Linked DNA regions of Methylosinus sp. H3A. The protein of the gene in region 1 interacts with the protein of each later gene in a pairwise test. Links are inferred from orthologs where the notes say so. Each region holds a gene or a part of one and is shown on either strand. Other genes may lie near its edges. The genes, in order: gyrA and gyrB.

Region 1 (7,301 bases):
CCATTTTTCGCGAGGCGTCGGCTCATGCCAAATTTCAAGCTTCCCCTTTCGGGCGACGTCGCCCAGACCATCAATCCCTGGACTGCCGTCTTTAGCCCCTACGGCGGTCAATTCGGGCTCATCAACATAAATCTCGGGCGCTCGAGCGCCCCGCAGGTCGAGGAGGATGTGCTTTCCGACGTCGGCAGCTATGGCAAGCAGCTGGGCCGCATCGGCGACGCGCTGGCCGTCCTTCTCGCGCATTTTCAACCGCAATGCGAGCTCACGGCGAAGGAGGAGAAGGCGATCGCCGATTTGAAGGCGATGCTCGAGGAGATCGACGCGATCAAGCGGCGCCATCATCGACCCGCGACTGCGCCCTGATACGCGAGCGCCGGCGTCCGGCACAACCTTGACAAGCGCTCCGAACCGGGTTGAACTCGAAATTATTGAATTCGAGAGAGTAGGATTTCCGATGGATCAACTTTTCCGAGCGTCCAATAGCCCCGAAGTCATCGAGCTCTATCGGCTGATGCGCGCGCTGCTCGCGCTGCGGGACATGTTCGACGGCGCCTATGAGCGTGCGGTTTTGTCCATGCTGCCCGAGACGACGCGGGCGCGCTTCGATCGACTCGCGAAATCGGTCGACGACCGATCCGGCGTCGCGCTCGCCCGGCCGATCGTCGACGATTCCTATGATGCGCTGGAAACGGTGTTCGACGAATACAAGCATGAGGTGGCGGAGAGCCTGCTCGCCGCCGCTCTCGCGGATACTGTCGCCGATTTGCCGGAGAAACTGGGCGCTCTGGAGAAAAGTCTGCTCACCGAGCGTCTTTAAGCCTCGAGCCGCGTGGGCGGAGACTGGAGGCCTCGGAGGGAATCGAACCCCCGTACAAGGATTTGCAGTCCTCTGCGTAGCCACTCCGCCACGAGGCCCCGGACGTCGACGCCGAAAGCTCGACGTCGACGTGAGAAGGCTCGCTCATACAGGACATGTCGGCGAACGGCAAGACTTTGCGCGGCGCTCGGCGAGAACTCGGTGAGTTCTTCCACTTCTCGGCGCGCCGCGCTCGATCACCAGTGATTCGGCGCGCAACGACCCCATTGATTGACGTGGAAGCCGGGGCCGCAACGGAAGCCAGGACGCGGACCATAGGCCGGCGGCGGATGATAGCCTGGACGCGGACCGTAAGCGGGCGGCGGCGGATGATAGCCAGGACGCGGACCATAGGCGGGCGGCGGCGGACGACGATGCGGCACGCAGCGGCCCCAGGGATCGACGTGCCAGCCCGGGCCGCAGCGTCCGCCGATCTCCTGCGTGAGCGAGCCGGCGGCGGCTGCGTCTGTCAGCGGCGCGGCCGGCATGGCCATCGCCGCCGGCGCCTCGACGCCGGCGAGCGCGAGCGCGGCGACGAAAGCTAGTCTGAATTTCATTTGTGTCCTCCTATCGGAATGCGCAGCGAGGGCGCGAGCATTGGCGCATGGGAATGAACCGGCGGTGAATGACGCGCATAAAAGGGCGTTAACCGATCGTTCATCGCAATGCTAAGGCTTTGTTCAACTCCGCGAGGCAAGCTGAAGTCTCGTCAGTCCAGCGGAGCTCGCAGATGAGATCGAATGTCGCGCCATCTATGCGCCTACTGGCCGGCGGCCTGATCCTGGCGGCCGCGGCCGCTGATATCGGATGCGCAGTCGCCGAGTCGCGTCGCTCGCACGGCGGCGGAGCGCTCATAGAAGAACTCGGCGCCCCCGATGGCAAAGGTTTCGACGACATCGTCGTCAAGCTCGCGCCCCTCGTCGCATCCAAGCCGGAAAAGGCGGCGCGTCCGGCCGAACGTCCGCCGGCGGCAGCTCTCGAGGCTCCGACGGTCGCAGCCGCTGCGCCGACGCCATCGATCGATTCGGCGAAGCCGGCGCCCGCGGCTCCGGTCTTCCTGCGCGAGCCGTTTCCCATCATAGAGAGCGCGCCTGTCGAAGAAATCGCCAAAGCTCGAGAGCCGGACGTCGCGGTCGAGGCGAAGGCCGAAGCGTCGACGGAGCCAGCGCCGGAGGCTGTGACGCCGGCCGTTGTCGAAGCGAAGGGCGAATCACAACAGAGTGAGGCGCCTGTCGCCGAGCAAGCCGCGCCGGCGCCACGCGCGGAAGAGCCGTCGCCGTCGGAAGAAGAAAGCGAGTCGCCGCTCGCCGTCTGGCAGGCGCTCGTCGCAGCCCTCGCGCTCGTCGGGCTGCTGGCGATGAAATATGTCAAGCGCGGGCCCGCGCCCCGCGCCGCCGAGAGCGAGCCCAAGCCGGCGAAGACCGCGGAGCGCGACTCCCAAGAGGAGGGCGGGAAGGCCCAGACCGGCCGTTTCGCCGTGCTTCTCGCGGCGATCGCCGCCGCGCGCGCGAACATCGAGCCCATTCGCGCCAAGATCGCCGCGCTCCGTGGGAAGACGGCGGAGCGCCCGTCGCAGGCGACCGCCGCGACGCCGAAAGACGCGCCGAAAAAGCCGAAGACATTGGATTGGACGGAAGTCGCGGCCGCGTTGCGTGCGCGAATCAGCGGCGCGAAAGCGACAGGCGGGCCGGCCGCGCCCCAGCCCAGTCGCGTGATCGCCCTCGTCGAGACGGAGGCGAGGGGCAGAGGGACGGACGCCAGAGGGGCCGACGCTTGGGAGGCGAGCGAGGAGGATGGGCCCGAGCTGCTCGAGCCCGGCGACGCCAGCGCCCGGACGATCGTCATGAACGCCCGGCGGCGGCTGCGCGCGGCGCAGAGCTGACGCCGCAGCGAAACCAATTGGAACGAAAATGAATCGGAAATGATTTGAAGAACTTTTCTAAACCCGTGTTTCTCCGAGAGGAACCGCGGGGCGGCAGGCCCGGGCAAACTGGCGTCGCAGACAAGAATCGCCTATAGGAAAAAGGCGGTTTCGAGCGTTGTCGACGGCTGCTGAAAGGCTCCTGTCCGGCGCGCCTCGTTCGAAACGTCCTGCGAGCGCGACCTCCGCGGCCCGCCTCTCTCTCGAGCGGCGAATCTACAACTCGCCTCACCTTCGTCGGCGAGACGGGTCGACGATGAGACGACGCTCACTCCACAGAGCCGGCGCTGAAGCGCCGCGGCAGGTTTTCGCCGCGGCGGGCGCTGGACGATCCATCGGATTGGCGAGCCATTGGCCGAGAACGACACAGACGACACTGGACCGACCCCGCCCGGCTCCGATATTCGCCCGGTTTCGATCGCCGACGAGATGAAGCGCAGCTATCTCGATTACGCGATGAGCGTGATCGTGAGCCGCGCTCTGCCGGATGTGCGCGACGGTCTGAAGCCCGTGCATCGGCGCATCATGTTCTCCATGCACGAGAACGGCCATACGCCCGATAAGCCTTACGTGAAATCGGCGCGCATCGTCGGCGACGTCATGGGTAAATATCACCCGCATGGCGACGCCGCGATCTATGACGCGCTGGTGCGTATGGCGCAGCCCTTCTCGATGCGGCTGCCGCTCATCGACGGGCAGGGCAATTTCGGCTCCGTCGACAACGACCCGCCGGCGGCCATGCGTTACACCGAGTCGCGCCTCGCCAAGCCGGCGCTGGCGCTGCTCGAGAACCTCGATGAAGGCTCCGTCGATTTCAAGCCGAATTATGACGACAAGGAGATGGAGCCGACCGTCCTTCCGGCGCGCTTCCCCAATCTGCTCGTCAATGGCGCCGGCGGCATCGCCGTCGGCATGGCGACGAATATTCCGCCGCACAATCTCGGCGAAGTGATCGACGCCGCCATCGCGCTGATCGACCGGCCCGACATGACCGTCGCTGAGCTGATGGAGATCGTGCCCGGCCCGGATTTCCCCACGGCGGCGACGATTCTGGGGCGCGGCGGCATTCGCAACGCCTATTCGACCGGGCGCGGCTCGATCATCATGCGCGCCAAGGCCGAGATCGAGACTTTGCGCAAGGAGCGCGAGGCGCTCATCTTCACCGAGATTCCCTATCAGGTGAACAAGGCTGCGCTGATCGAGCGCATCGCCGAGCTCGTCCGGGAGAAGAAGATCGAAGGCATTTCCGATCTCCGGGACGAATCCGATCGCCAAGGCATGCGCATCGTCGTCGAGCTGAAGCGCGACGCGGTGGCGGATGTGGTGCTGAACCAGCTCTGGCGCCATACGGCTCTGCAATCGAGCTTCCCGGTCAATATGATCGCGCTCAATGGCGGCCGGCCGGAGCTGCTGACGCTGAAGGACGTGCTCGTCGCCTTCGTCGATTTCCGTGAGACGGTCGTCACGCGGCGCACGAAATTCCGCCTCGCCAAGGCGCGCGACGCGGCGCATCTGCAGGTCGGCCTCGCTATCGCCGTCGCCAATATCGACGAGGTCATCCGCCTCATCCGCACCTCGGCCGACGCCGCCACGGCGCGCGAGGCGCTGATGGAGCGCGAATGGCCGGCCAAGGACATGGCGCCGCTCGTCGCGCTGATCGCCGATCCGCGGCATGTGCTCTCCGAGGATGGCGCGATCCGCCTTTCCGAGGCGCAGGCGCGCGCCATACTGGAACTGCGCCTGCAGCGCCTCACCGCTCTCGGCCGCGAGGAGATCGCCGAGGCGCTGAACAAGCTCGCCGTCGAGATCGCCGAATATCTCGAGATTTTGCGCTCGCGCGAAAAACTGTTCGGGATCGTCAAGGACGAGATGATCGCGGTCAAGGAGCAATATTCGACGCCCCGCCGCACGCAGATCGTCGATGGAGACGGCGACGTCGAGGACGAGGATCTGATCGCGCGAGAGGACATGGTCGTCACGGTCTCGCACGCCGGCTACATCAAGCGCGTGCCGCTCTCGACCTATCGCGCGCAGCGGCGCGGCGGCAAGGGTCGCTCCGGCATGCAGACGAAGGAAGAAGATTTCGTCCAGCGCCTCTTCGTCGCCTCGACGCATACGCCGGTGCTGTTCTTCTCCTCGCTCGGCCGCGCCTACAAAGAGAAAGTGTGGCGTCTGCCGCTGGCGGCTCCGCAGGCGCGTGGCAAGGCGCTGGTCAATCTTCTGCCGCTCGAGCAGGGGGAGCGCATCACCACCATCATGCCGCTGCCGGAGGACGTGTCGAGCTGGGCGACGCTCGACGCCATATTCGCGACGACGGGCGGCACGGTGCGGCGCAACAAGCTCTCGGATTTCTCCGACGTGCGCCGCTCCGGCATCATCGCCATGAAGCTCGACGAAGGCGAGGCCATCGTCGATGTCGCCACCGCGGCGGAGCAGGAGGATATTCTGCTGACGACGCGCGAGGGGCAGTGCATCCGCTTCCCGGTGAGCGATGTGCGCGTCTTCCAAGGGCGCACCTCCATGGGCGTGCGCGGCATCGCGCTCGCCGACGACGATCGCGTGATATCGATGTCGGTCCTGCGCCACTTCGAGGCGGTCGGCGACGAGCGCGCGGCCTATCTCAAGCGCGCCGCCGCTCAGCGACGCAATGCGGGAGCGGAAGGCGCGGAGGAGGGCGCGGCGGAGACTGAGGAGGCCTCGACCGCGATCGAGCTGACGGAAGCGCGCTTCCGCGAGATGGAGCAGGCGGAGCAGATCATCCTGACCGTCTCCGAGAACGGCTATGGCAAGCGCAGCTCCTCCTTCGAATATCGCATCACCGGACGCGGCGGCAAAGGCATCGTCGCCATGGCGGTGAACGCCCGCAACGGCAAGCTCGTCGCCTCCTTCCCCGTGGGCCGGGGCGACGAGATCATGCTGGTGACCGACGGCGGTCAGCTCATCCGCTGCCCGGTGGAGGGCATACGCATCGCCGGCCGCGGCACGCAGGGCGTCATCGTCTTCGACACGGCGGAGGGCGAGCGCGTCGTCTCGGTCGAGCATTTGGCCGATGCGGGCGAGGCGGAGGAAGAGGCGGGCCCCGAGGCGGGCTGAGCCTCGGATTTCGTCGACGACAGCGTTTCGCCGAGATCGAGTTTCGGCGAAACGCGGTGTTTTTTCATGGAATTTTCGCGCGGGGGCGCGCTCCGATTTTTTTTGCGCTGCGTCCGATCGCCGCCTCGGCCCTTCGACAAACGCAACCCGGCGTCAATGGCGCTCGCGCGCGCATCCGTCTAGACTCGTCTCGTCACGCAGCTTGTCCAAGAGGGGGAAAAACGCATGCTCACGATCTGGGGACGGCGCAACTCCTTCAATGTGCAGAAAGTCATGTGGCTCGTCGGCGAGCTCGGGCTCGATCACGCCCATGTGCCGCTCGGCGGCGCCTTCGGCGGCCTCGACGATCCGCAATTTCGCGCGCGCAATCCGCATGGCCGCATTCCGGTCATCGACGACGAGGGCGTCGTCGTCTGGGAGTCTCATGCAATCTTGCGCTATCTGGCCGCGCGCCATGGCGGCGAAGCATTCTGGCCGTCCGATCCGGCCGCGCGCTCTCATCTCGATCGCTGGATGGACTGGGCGCAATCGTCGTTGCAGCCGGCCTTCGTCGACGGCGTTTTCGTGGCCTATTACCGCACGCCGGAAGACAAGCGCGATTGGCCGGCGATCCGCGCCGCCGTCACGCGTTGCGCGCAGCATTATCAATTTCTCGATAGCTGGCTCGCGGATCGCCCTTTCCTCGCCGGCGACGATCTCACCCTCGCGGATATCCCCGCCGGAACGACTTTGTTTCGCTATTTCGCGCTCGACATAGAGCGGCCCTCGCTTCCCAATGTCGAGGCTTGGCATGCGCGCCTTTGCGAACGGCCCGCCTATCGCCAGCATGTGATGGTGCCCTTCGACGATCTGAAAGGCTGAGACGCCGAATGGCGCGAGGGGCGAAATTGGGATAGAGTCATTCCGTGTTTCATTGAAACACGGAATGACTCTCTAGGCTTTTGTTTTGGCGCCTTTCCAACGCCGAACCGGTGTTCCCTTCGGCTGGAAACGCGCTAGGATCGGTCTCATGAACGCGCTGCCGAAGACGAAGATGACAGCCGAGGAGTTCGTCGTCTGGGCCGAAGGTCGGCCCGGCCGCTATGAGCTCGTCGACGGCGAAGTCTTCGCTCAGGCGTCGGAGCGCGTCGCCCATGCGAAGGCGAAGCTCGCTGCTGCGCTCGCCTTGCAGGACGCCGTCCGCCGGGCCGGGGCGCCTTGCCATGTTCTCCCGGACGGAGTCGCCGTGCGCGTCGACGCCGCCACCGTCTTCGAGCCCGATGCGCAGCTTTATTGCGGTCCCGAGCTTCCGCCAGACGCGCTGCTCGTCGAAAGCCCGCTCGTCGTTGTCGAAGTGCTGTCGCCATCCACCGGACGCAATGACGTTCTCGGCAAGCTCGAGGGATATTTCCGCATCGCGAGCGTCGCGCATTATCTCATCTTCGATCCAGA
Region 2 (7,156 bases), 570 kb from region 1 along the record:
GGACGCGCTCGTCGGCGGCGATCCGGCCCATAACGCCCGCGCGCTGCGGGCCGTGCTGGCGGGCGGGCGCGACGCCTATCGCGACATAGCGGTTCTCAACGCTGCGGCGGCGCTGGTCGTGGCGGGGGCGGCGGCGGAGCTTCGCGAGGGCGCGGAGCTGGCCGCAAAAGCGCTCGACAGCGGCGCCGCGCAGGCGAAGCTCGAGGCGCTCATTCGCGTCTCCAATGCGCAAGGCGCGCCGAAGCCTTGAAATTCCCTGCGACGCGCGGCCGCGCTGGCGGGAAATGCTTCGTGTCCTTCGTGTCTTCGTGGTAGAAAACCTTTCGAAGGCGCGAAGGACCAAAAGCGGCATGACCGACATTCTGAGCAAGATCGAAGCCTATAAGCGGACCGAGATCAACGACGCCAAGGTGCGTATGCCGCTGGCGACGCTCGAGCGCAATGTGCGCGACCATGATCCGCCGCGCGGCTTCGTCCATGCGATCGAGGCCAAGCTCGCGGAAGGCCGCATCGCGCTGATCGCGGAAATCAAGAAGGCGAGCCCGTCCAAGGGCGTGCTGCGCCATGATTTCGATCCGCCGGCGCTGGCCCGCGCCTATGAGGCGGGCGGCGCCGCCTGCCTCTCCGTGCTGACCGACGGCCCCTCCTTCCAGGGCAAGCTCGAGGATCTCGAAGCGGCGCGCAAGGCGGTGAACCTGCCGGCGATTCGCAAGGATTTCCTCTACGACCCCTATCAGGTGTTCGAGGCGCGCGCCTATGGCGCCGATTGCATCTTGATCATCATGGCCGCCGTCGGCGACGAGGAAGCCGAGCGCCTCAACACCACGGCGCATGATCTGCGCATGGATGTGCTCGTCGAGGTCCATAATGAGGAAGAGCTCGACCGCGCGCTGGCGCTCGAGACGCGGCTCATCGGCGTGAACAATCGCGACCTGCACACATTCGATGTGACTCTGGAGACGACCGAGCGTCTCGTCGAGCGCATTCCCAAGGACAAGATCATCGTCGCCGAGAGCGGCATCACGAGCCATGAGGATTGCCTGCGGCTCGAGAAGGCGGGCGTCTACACATTCCTCGTCGGCGAGAGCCTCGTGCGCAAGGAGGATGTGGCGACAGCGACGCGCGAGCTGCTGCATGGCTCCGCCAATGGCGAGCACAGACGGACGCGCGCATAGACATGGGATCGCTGACGCATCTCTCGAACAAGGGCGAAGCGCATATCGTCGACGTCTCCGACAAGGCGGAGACGAAGCGCGTCGCCATAGCGCGCGGGCGCATCGTGATGGATGCGGCGACGCTCGCTCTCGCGGTCGAGGGGCAGGCGAAGAAGGGCGATGTGTTCGGCGTCGCGCGCGTCGCCGGCATAATGGCGGCGAAGAAGACGCATGAGCTGATCCCGCTCTGCCATCCCCTGCCCGTCACCAAGATCGCCGTCGATCTCGAGGCGGACGCCAGCCTGCCGGGCGTGCGCGCGACGGCGGAAGTGTCGGTGACCGGCAAGACCGGCGTGGAGATGGAGGCGCTGACCGCGGTCGGCGTCGCCTTGTTGACGATCTACGACATGCTGAAGGCCGTCGATCGCGGGATGCGTATCGAGGGCGTCGAGCTCGTCGAGAAACGCGGCGGACGCTCCGGCGAATGGCGTCGCGACGAAGTGGACCAAAATGGCTGACGACAAATTGCTGTCCGTGGACGAGGCCCTCGCCCGCGTGCTCGCCGGCGTGACGCGCCTCTCTGGAGAAGAAGACGCCCCCCTCGCGAAGGCGCTCGGCCGCACTCTGGCGAAGGATCTCGTGTCTCGCCGCACGCAGCCGCCGGTCGCGGTCTCCGCCATGGACGGCTATGCCTTGCTCGCCGCCGATCTCGCGGCGCCCGGCGCGCGGCTCAGACTCGTCGGAGAGAGCGCCGCCGGCCATGGCTATCATGCGCCGCTCGGAGCGGGCGAGACCGTCCGCATCTTCACCGGCGCGCCCGTTCCCGAAGGCGCCGACACGATCCTCCTGCAAGAGGACGCGACTGTCGACGCCGCGGGCATCGGCGCCGCCTCCCCACCCCCGGCCGGACGGCACATTCGACCGCGCGGCCTCGATTTCCGCGAGGGCGACGCCGCGCTATTCGCCGGCGCGCGTCTCGGCCCCAGCGAGCTGGCGCTCGCCGCCGCGATCAATCATCCGCTGCTGCCGGTGGCGCGCCGTCCCCGCGTCGCGCTCATCGCCTCGGGCGACGAGCTGGTTCCGCCGGGCGCCGAGCCCGGGCCGAGCCAGATCATCGCCTGCAATTCCTATGCGGTCGCGGCCATCGCCGAAGCCGCGGGCGCGGAGGTGATCGATCTCGGCATTTTCCGCGACGACATAGCGGAGCTGGAAAAGGGCCTCGAGCAGGCACGCGCGGCGAAGGCCGATGTGCTGGTGACGCTCGGCGGCGCCTCGGTCGGCGATCATGATCTGCTGCGGCCGGCGCTGGCCCACCAAGGCATGACGCTCGACTTCTGGCGCATCGCCATGCGGCCGGGCAAGCCGCTGATCCATGGGACGCTCGGCGACACACGCATTCTGGGCCTGCCTGGCAATCCGGTGGCGGCTTTCGTCTGCGCTCTGGTGTTTCTCGACCCGCTCATTCGCGCGCTGCAGGGCGATCCGCACGCAGGCGCCGACGAGAGCGAGGCCGCCATCGCCGGCGCGCCGCTGAAAGCCAATAAGGGAAGGCGCGATTATATGCGCGCGACGCTCTCGCGCGACGCCGAGGGACGCCTCGTCGCCACGCCGCAAGCCTTGCAGGATTCCTCGCTGCTGACTGAGCTCGCGCGCTCGCAGGCGCTGCTCATTCGCGAGGCGGGCGCTGGCGCGGTGGAGGCGGGCGGCGCCTGCCGTATATTGAGGTTGCCGGGGGCTTTCGTCGCCGGGGCGTGAGCCGCCGCCTCGGTGAGTCGTCATCGCGAACGCAGCAAAGCGATCCAAGGGCGGCCTCACGGCTCTGGATTGCTTCGCCTGTGGCTCGTAGGCCTCGGATTTTCGTGCTTTTCGGCCGCGTTTAGCGGTAAAATCAAAGCTCTCGAATCGTCCTGTTCACCCCTGAGGAGTCCCCGACCATGACCGACGACGCCGATGCGACGACGCCGCAAGAATATGGCGCGGATTCGATCAAGGTGCTGCGCGGGCTCGACGCCGTCCGCAAGCGTCCCGGAATGTATATCGGCGACACCGATGACGGCACCGGCCTCCATCACATGGTCTACGAGGTCGTCGACAATGCGATCGACGAATCGCTCGCCGGCCACGCCACGCTCGTCACCGTGACGCTGAACGCCGACGGCTCCTGCACCGTGACCGACAATGGCCGCGGCGTTCCGACCGGCATCCACAAGGAGGAAGGCGTCTCGGCGGCGGAGGTCATCATGACCCAGCTGCACGCCGGCGGTAAGTTCGACCAGAACTCCTACAAGGTCTCCGGCGGCCTGCATGGCGTCGGCGTCTCCGTCGTCAACGCGCTCTCCGTATGGCTGAAGCTGCGCGTCTGGCAGGAGGGGCGCGAGCATTTCATGGAGTTTTCCAATGGCGACGCCGTCGCGCCGCTCGCCGTCGTGGGCGCCGCGCCGATCGAGGACGGCAAGCCGAAGCGCGGCACGGAAGTCACCTTCCTGCCCTCCTCCGCCACTTTCACCATGATCGAATTCGATTTTGCGACGATCGAGCGCCGTCTGCGCGAGCTCGCCTTTTTGAATTCCGGCGTGCGTATCGTGCTCACCGACATGCGCCATGCGGAGCAGAAGCGCGAGGAACTCTATTACGAGGGCGGGCTCGAGGCCTTCGTGCGCTATCTCGACCGCGCCAAGACGCCGCTGCTTTCGGCGCCGATCCTCATTCACGGCCAGCGCGATCAGATCAATGTCGAAGTGGCGCTGTGGTGGAACGACTCGTACCACGAGAATGTTCTGGCCTTCACCAATAATATTCCGCAACGCGACGGCGGCACGCATCTCGCGGGCTTTCGCGCCGCGCTGACGCGGCAGATCACCGGCTATGCCGAGCGTTCCGGCCTCGCCAAGCGCGAGAAGGTCGATCTGACCGGCGACGATTGCCGCGAGGGCCTGACCTGCGTCGTCTCCGTGAAGGCGCCGGACCCGAAATTCTCCTCGCAGACGAAGGACAAGCTCGTCTCCTCCGAAGTGCGTCCGGCGGTGGAGAATGTCGTCAATGAATTGCTCGACCAATGGCTGGAGGAGCGCCCGCAGGAGGCCAAGACCGTCGTCTCCAAGGTCTGCGAGGCGGCAGCCGCGCGCGAGGCGGCGCGCAAGGCGCGCGAGCTGACGCGGCGCAAAGGCGCGCTCGACGTCGCCAATCTGCCCGGCAAGCTCGCCGACTGCCAGGAGCGTGATCCGGCCAAAGCCGAGCTCTTCATCGTCGAGGGCGATAGCGCCGGCGGCACCGCCAAGCAGGGCCGCAATCGCGAGTTTCAAGCCGTCTTGCCGCTGCGCGGCAAGATTCTCAATGTCGAGCGCGCACGCTTCGACAAAATGCTGTCGTCCGAGCAGATCGGCACGCTGATCACCGCGCTCGGCACCGGCATCGGACGCGACGAGTTCAACGCCGACAAGCTGCGCTATCACAAGATCATCATCATGACCGACGCTGACGTCGACGGCGCCCATATTCGCACGCTGATCCTGACCTTCTTCTATCGGCAGATGCCGGAGTTGATCGATCGCGGCCATGTGTTCATCGCTCAGGCGCCGCTCTACAAAGTGACCAAGGCCAAATCGACGCAATATTTGAAGGACGAGCGCGCGCTCGAGGATTATCTGATCGACTCGCTGCTGGAGGGCGCAGTGCTCCGCTGCGGCAATGGCGAGGAGCGCGCCGGCAAGGATCTGCGCCAGGCGCTCGAGGATGCGCGCGCCTTCCGGCAGATCATGACCAGCCTGCATTCGCGCTACGACCGCAATGTGGTGGAGCAGACGACCATGGCCGGCGCCTTGCAGCCGCCGCAGGACGAGGCGCAGGCCGATGCGAAGGCGGCCGAGGTGGCGAACCGCCTCAATGCGATCGCAGAGGAGACCGAGCGTGGCTGGACCGGCGAATTGCGCGAGGGCGGCTATGTCTTCCACCGCACTTTGCGCGGCGTCGCTCAGGCGGTGACGCTGGACGCCGCGCTGCTCGCCTCGAGCGAAGCGCGCAAGCTGCAGGAGCGCGCCGAGACCTTGCGCGAGATTTTCTCCGGCCCGGCGGCGCTGGCGCGGCGGGGCGACGAGACGCCGCTCTCCGGCCCGCTCGCGCTCTATGACGCAATGGCCGCGCAGGGCCGCAAGGGCCTCGCGATCCAGCGCTACAAGGGCCTCGGCGAGATGAACGCCGAGCAATTGTGGGAGACGACGCTCGACCGCGAGGTGCGTTCGCTGTTGCAGGTGAAGGTGAAGGAGGCCGCCGAGGCCGAGGATATTTTCGTGAAGCTGATGGGCGATGTCGTCGAGCCGCGCCGCGAGTTCATCCAGGAGAATGCGCTCAACGTCGCCAATCTGGACGTGTGATGACCGAGAGTCCCTGCGTCAAAATCTGTCGGATCGACCAGCAGACCGGCTTCTGCATCGGTTGTGCGCGGACGATAGCGGAGATAGCCGGCTGGGGCGCCGCCTCCGAGGGAGAGCGTAAGCGCATCCTCGCCGCCCTCCCCGCGCGGCGCGCGCGCCTGCCGCGCCCGCAGGAAGAACGTCAGGCCTCGCCGCCCTCGTCGTGAGCGAAGACCGCGGCCCGGCGAACGCCGACGCGCTGGCCCGCGATCTCCACGCAGCCAGCGAAACGACTTTGGGCGCGACCGTCTGGCGGCCACGCCCCCGCAAGGCTGAGCCGCCGCCGGCGATGGATGATCGGATCGAGCTCGCCGTCGTCGGCGCGCATCTTACGGGCATGCCGCTCAACGATGAGCTGCGCTCGCTCGGCGCGCGCTTTTTGCGTGCAGCGCGCACGACCAGCGGCTATCGGCTCTTCGCGCTCGTCGGACAGACGCCGCCCAAGCCCGGCCTGCTGCGCGACGAGACCGGACGCGGCGAGGTGGAGGTCGAAGTCTGATCACTGGATCGCGCGAATTTCGGCGCCTTTGTGGCCGCCGTTCCGCCGCCGCTCTGCATCGGCGCGCTTCGCCTCGCCGACGGCTCGTCGCCCAAGGGTTTTCTCGTCGAGCCGGCGGCCCTCGCCGGCGCGGAAGACATCACGAATTTCGGCGGTTGGCGCGCCTTTGTCGCGCAGGACGGCGGCCGCGTGTGAGCCAGCGCACACCACGATAGCGCGGCCGACTTGCCAAGCTCGGAGGGTTCATCCTATAGCTCGTCCAGTCGTTGGCGGAAGGCCGCAGGGACGGGACCTGCGCTATAGAAGCGCTCGATCTATTAGAGAAAATTCTGATAAACGGCTTCCCTCTCATGATCTGCCCCCGCCGAATCATCCCTCGACCGAAAGGCGAGACATGACAAAAATTCTGCCTGTCATTATGTGCGGCGGGGCGGGCACGCGCGTATGGCCCGAATCGCGGGAGTCGCTCCCGAAACAATTTATCCCGCTCATCGGCGAGAAATCGACCTTTCAGACGACCATCGAGACGCTGTCGGACGAAGCCTTCGACAAGCCGGTCATCATCTCCAACGCCGATTATCGCTTCCTGGTCACCGATCAGCTGCGTGAGATCGGCGCCTGCGCCGATATCGTCCTCGAGCCCACGCGGCGTGATTCCGCCGCCGCCGTCGCCGTCGCCGCAGGTCTCGCCGCCCGGCGCTCGCCGCAGACGATCGTCGTCGTGCTGGCCGCCGACCATGTCGTGCGCGACAGACAAGGCCTCGTCGAGCTCTGCAAAAAGGCGGCGGCCGCCGCGGCCGAGGGCCATATCGTCACGCTCGGCGTCAAGCCCGACAGTCCGGCGACCGGCTATGGCTATCTGCGACCGGGCGAACGGCTTTTCGGCGAGGTCTCCAAGCTCGAGGCCTTCGTCGAAAAACCCGATCGCGACACGGCGCAGCGCTATATCGACGCCGGCTATCTGTGGAACAGCGGCAATTTCATCTTCCGCGCCGATGTGATGCAGGAGGAGATCGCGCAATTCGAGCCGGCGATCTTCGAGGCGGCCGAAAAAGCGATCGACGCCGGGCGCCGCGATCTGGATTTTCTGGTGC

The links.
Region 2: the proteins of gyrA (region 1) and gyrB interact in binary tests that used the Escherichia coli proteins (3 or more experiments, as listed by UniProt). The link is inferred for Methylosinus sp. H3A from one-to-one orthologs.

The regions. Positions count from the first base shown.
Region 1 is NZ_JADNQW010000005.1:3,724,778-3,732,078, reverse strand. The notes cover bases 2,824-6,070. They hold gyrA (DNA gyrase subunit A), read left to right. Parts: upstream 2,824-3,128; coding sequence 3,129-5,870; downstream 5,871-6,070. In the rest of the region: IY145_RS20240 (hypothetical protein), read left to right, coding at 25-363; IY145_RS20235 (hypothetical protein), read left to right, coding at 455-817; IY145_RS20225 (GCG_CRPN prefix-to-repeats domain-containing protein), read right to left, coding at 1,054-1,413; IY145_RS20220 (hypothetical protein), read left to right, coding at 1,587-2,738; IY145_RS20210 (glutathione S-transferase family protein), read left to right, coding at 6,096-6,731; IY145_RS20205 (Uma2 family endonuclease), read left to right, coding at 6,880-7,301. UniProt on the Escherichia coli protein: A type II topoisomerase that negatively supercoils closed circular double-stranded (ds) DNA in an ATP-dependent manner to maintain chromosomes in an underwound state.
Region 2 is NZ_JADNQW010000005.1:4,291,023-4,298,178, forward strand. Bases 2,705-5,806 are described here. They hold gyrB (DNA topoisomerase (ATP-hydrolyzing) subunit B), read left to right. Parts: upstream 2,705-3,088; coding sequence 3,089-5,524; downstream 5,525-5,806. Other genes in these bases: glp (gephyrin-like molybdotransferase Glp), read left to right, coding at 2,705-2,909; IY145_RS22870 (DUF1289 domain-containing protein), read left to right, coding at 5,524-5,730. In the rest of the region: trpD (anthranilate phosphoribosyltransferase), read left to right, coding at 1-250; indole-3-glycerol phosphate synthase TrpC, read left to right, coding at 351-1,175; cyclic pyranopterin monophosphate synthase MoaC, read left to right, coding at 1,178-1,672; more of glp, read left to right, coding at 1,665-2,704; IY145_RS22885 (mannose-1-phosphate guanylyltransferase/mannose-6-phosphate isomerase), read left to right, coding at 6,457-7,156. UniProt on the Escherichia coli protein: DNA gyrase negatively supercoils closed circular double-stranded DNA in an ATP-dependent manner to maintain chromosomes in an underwound state.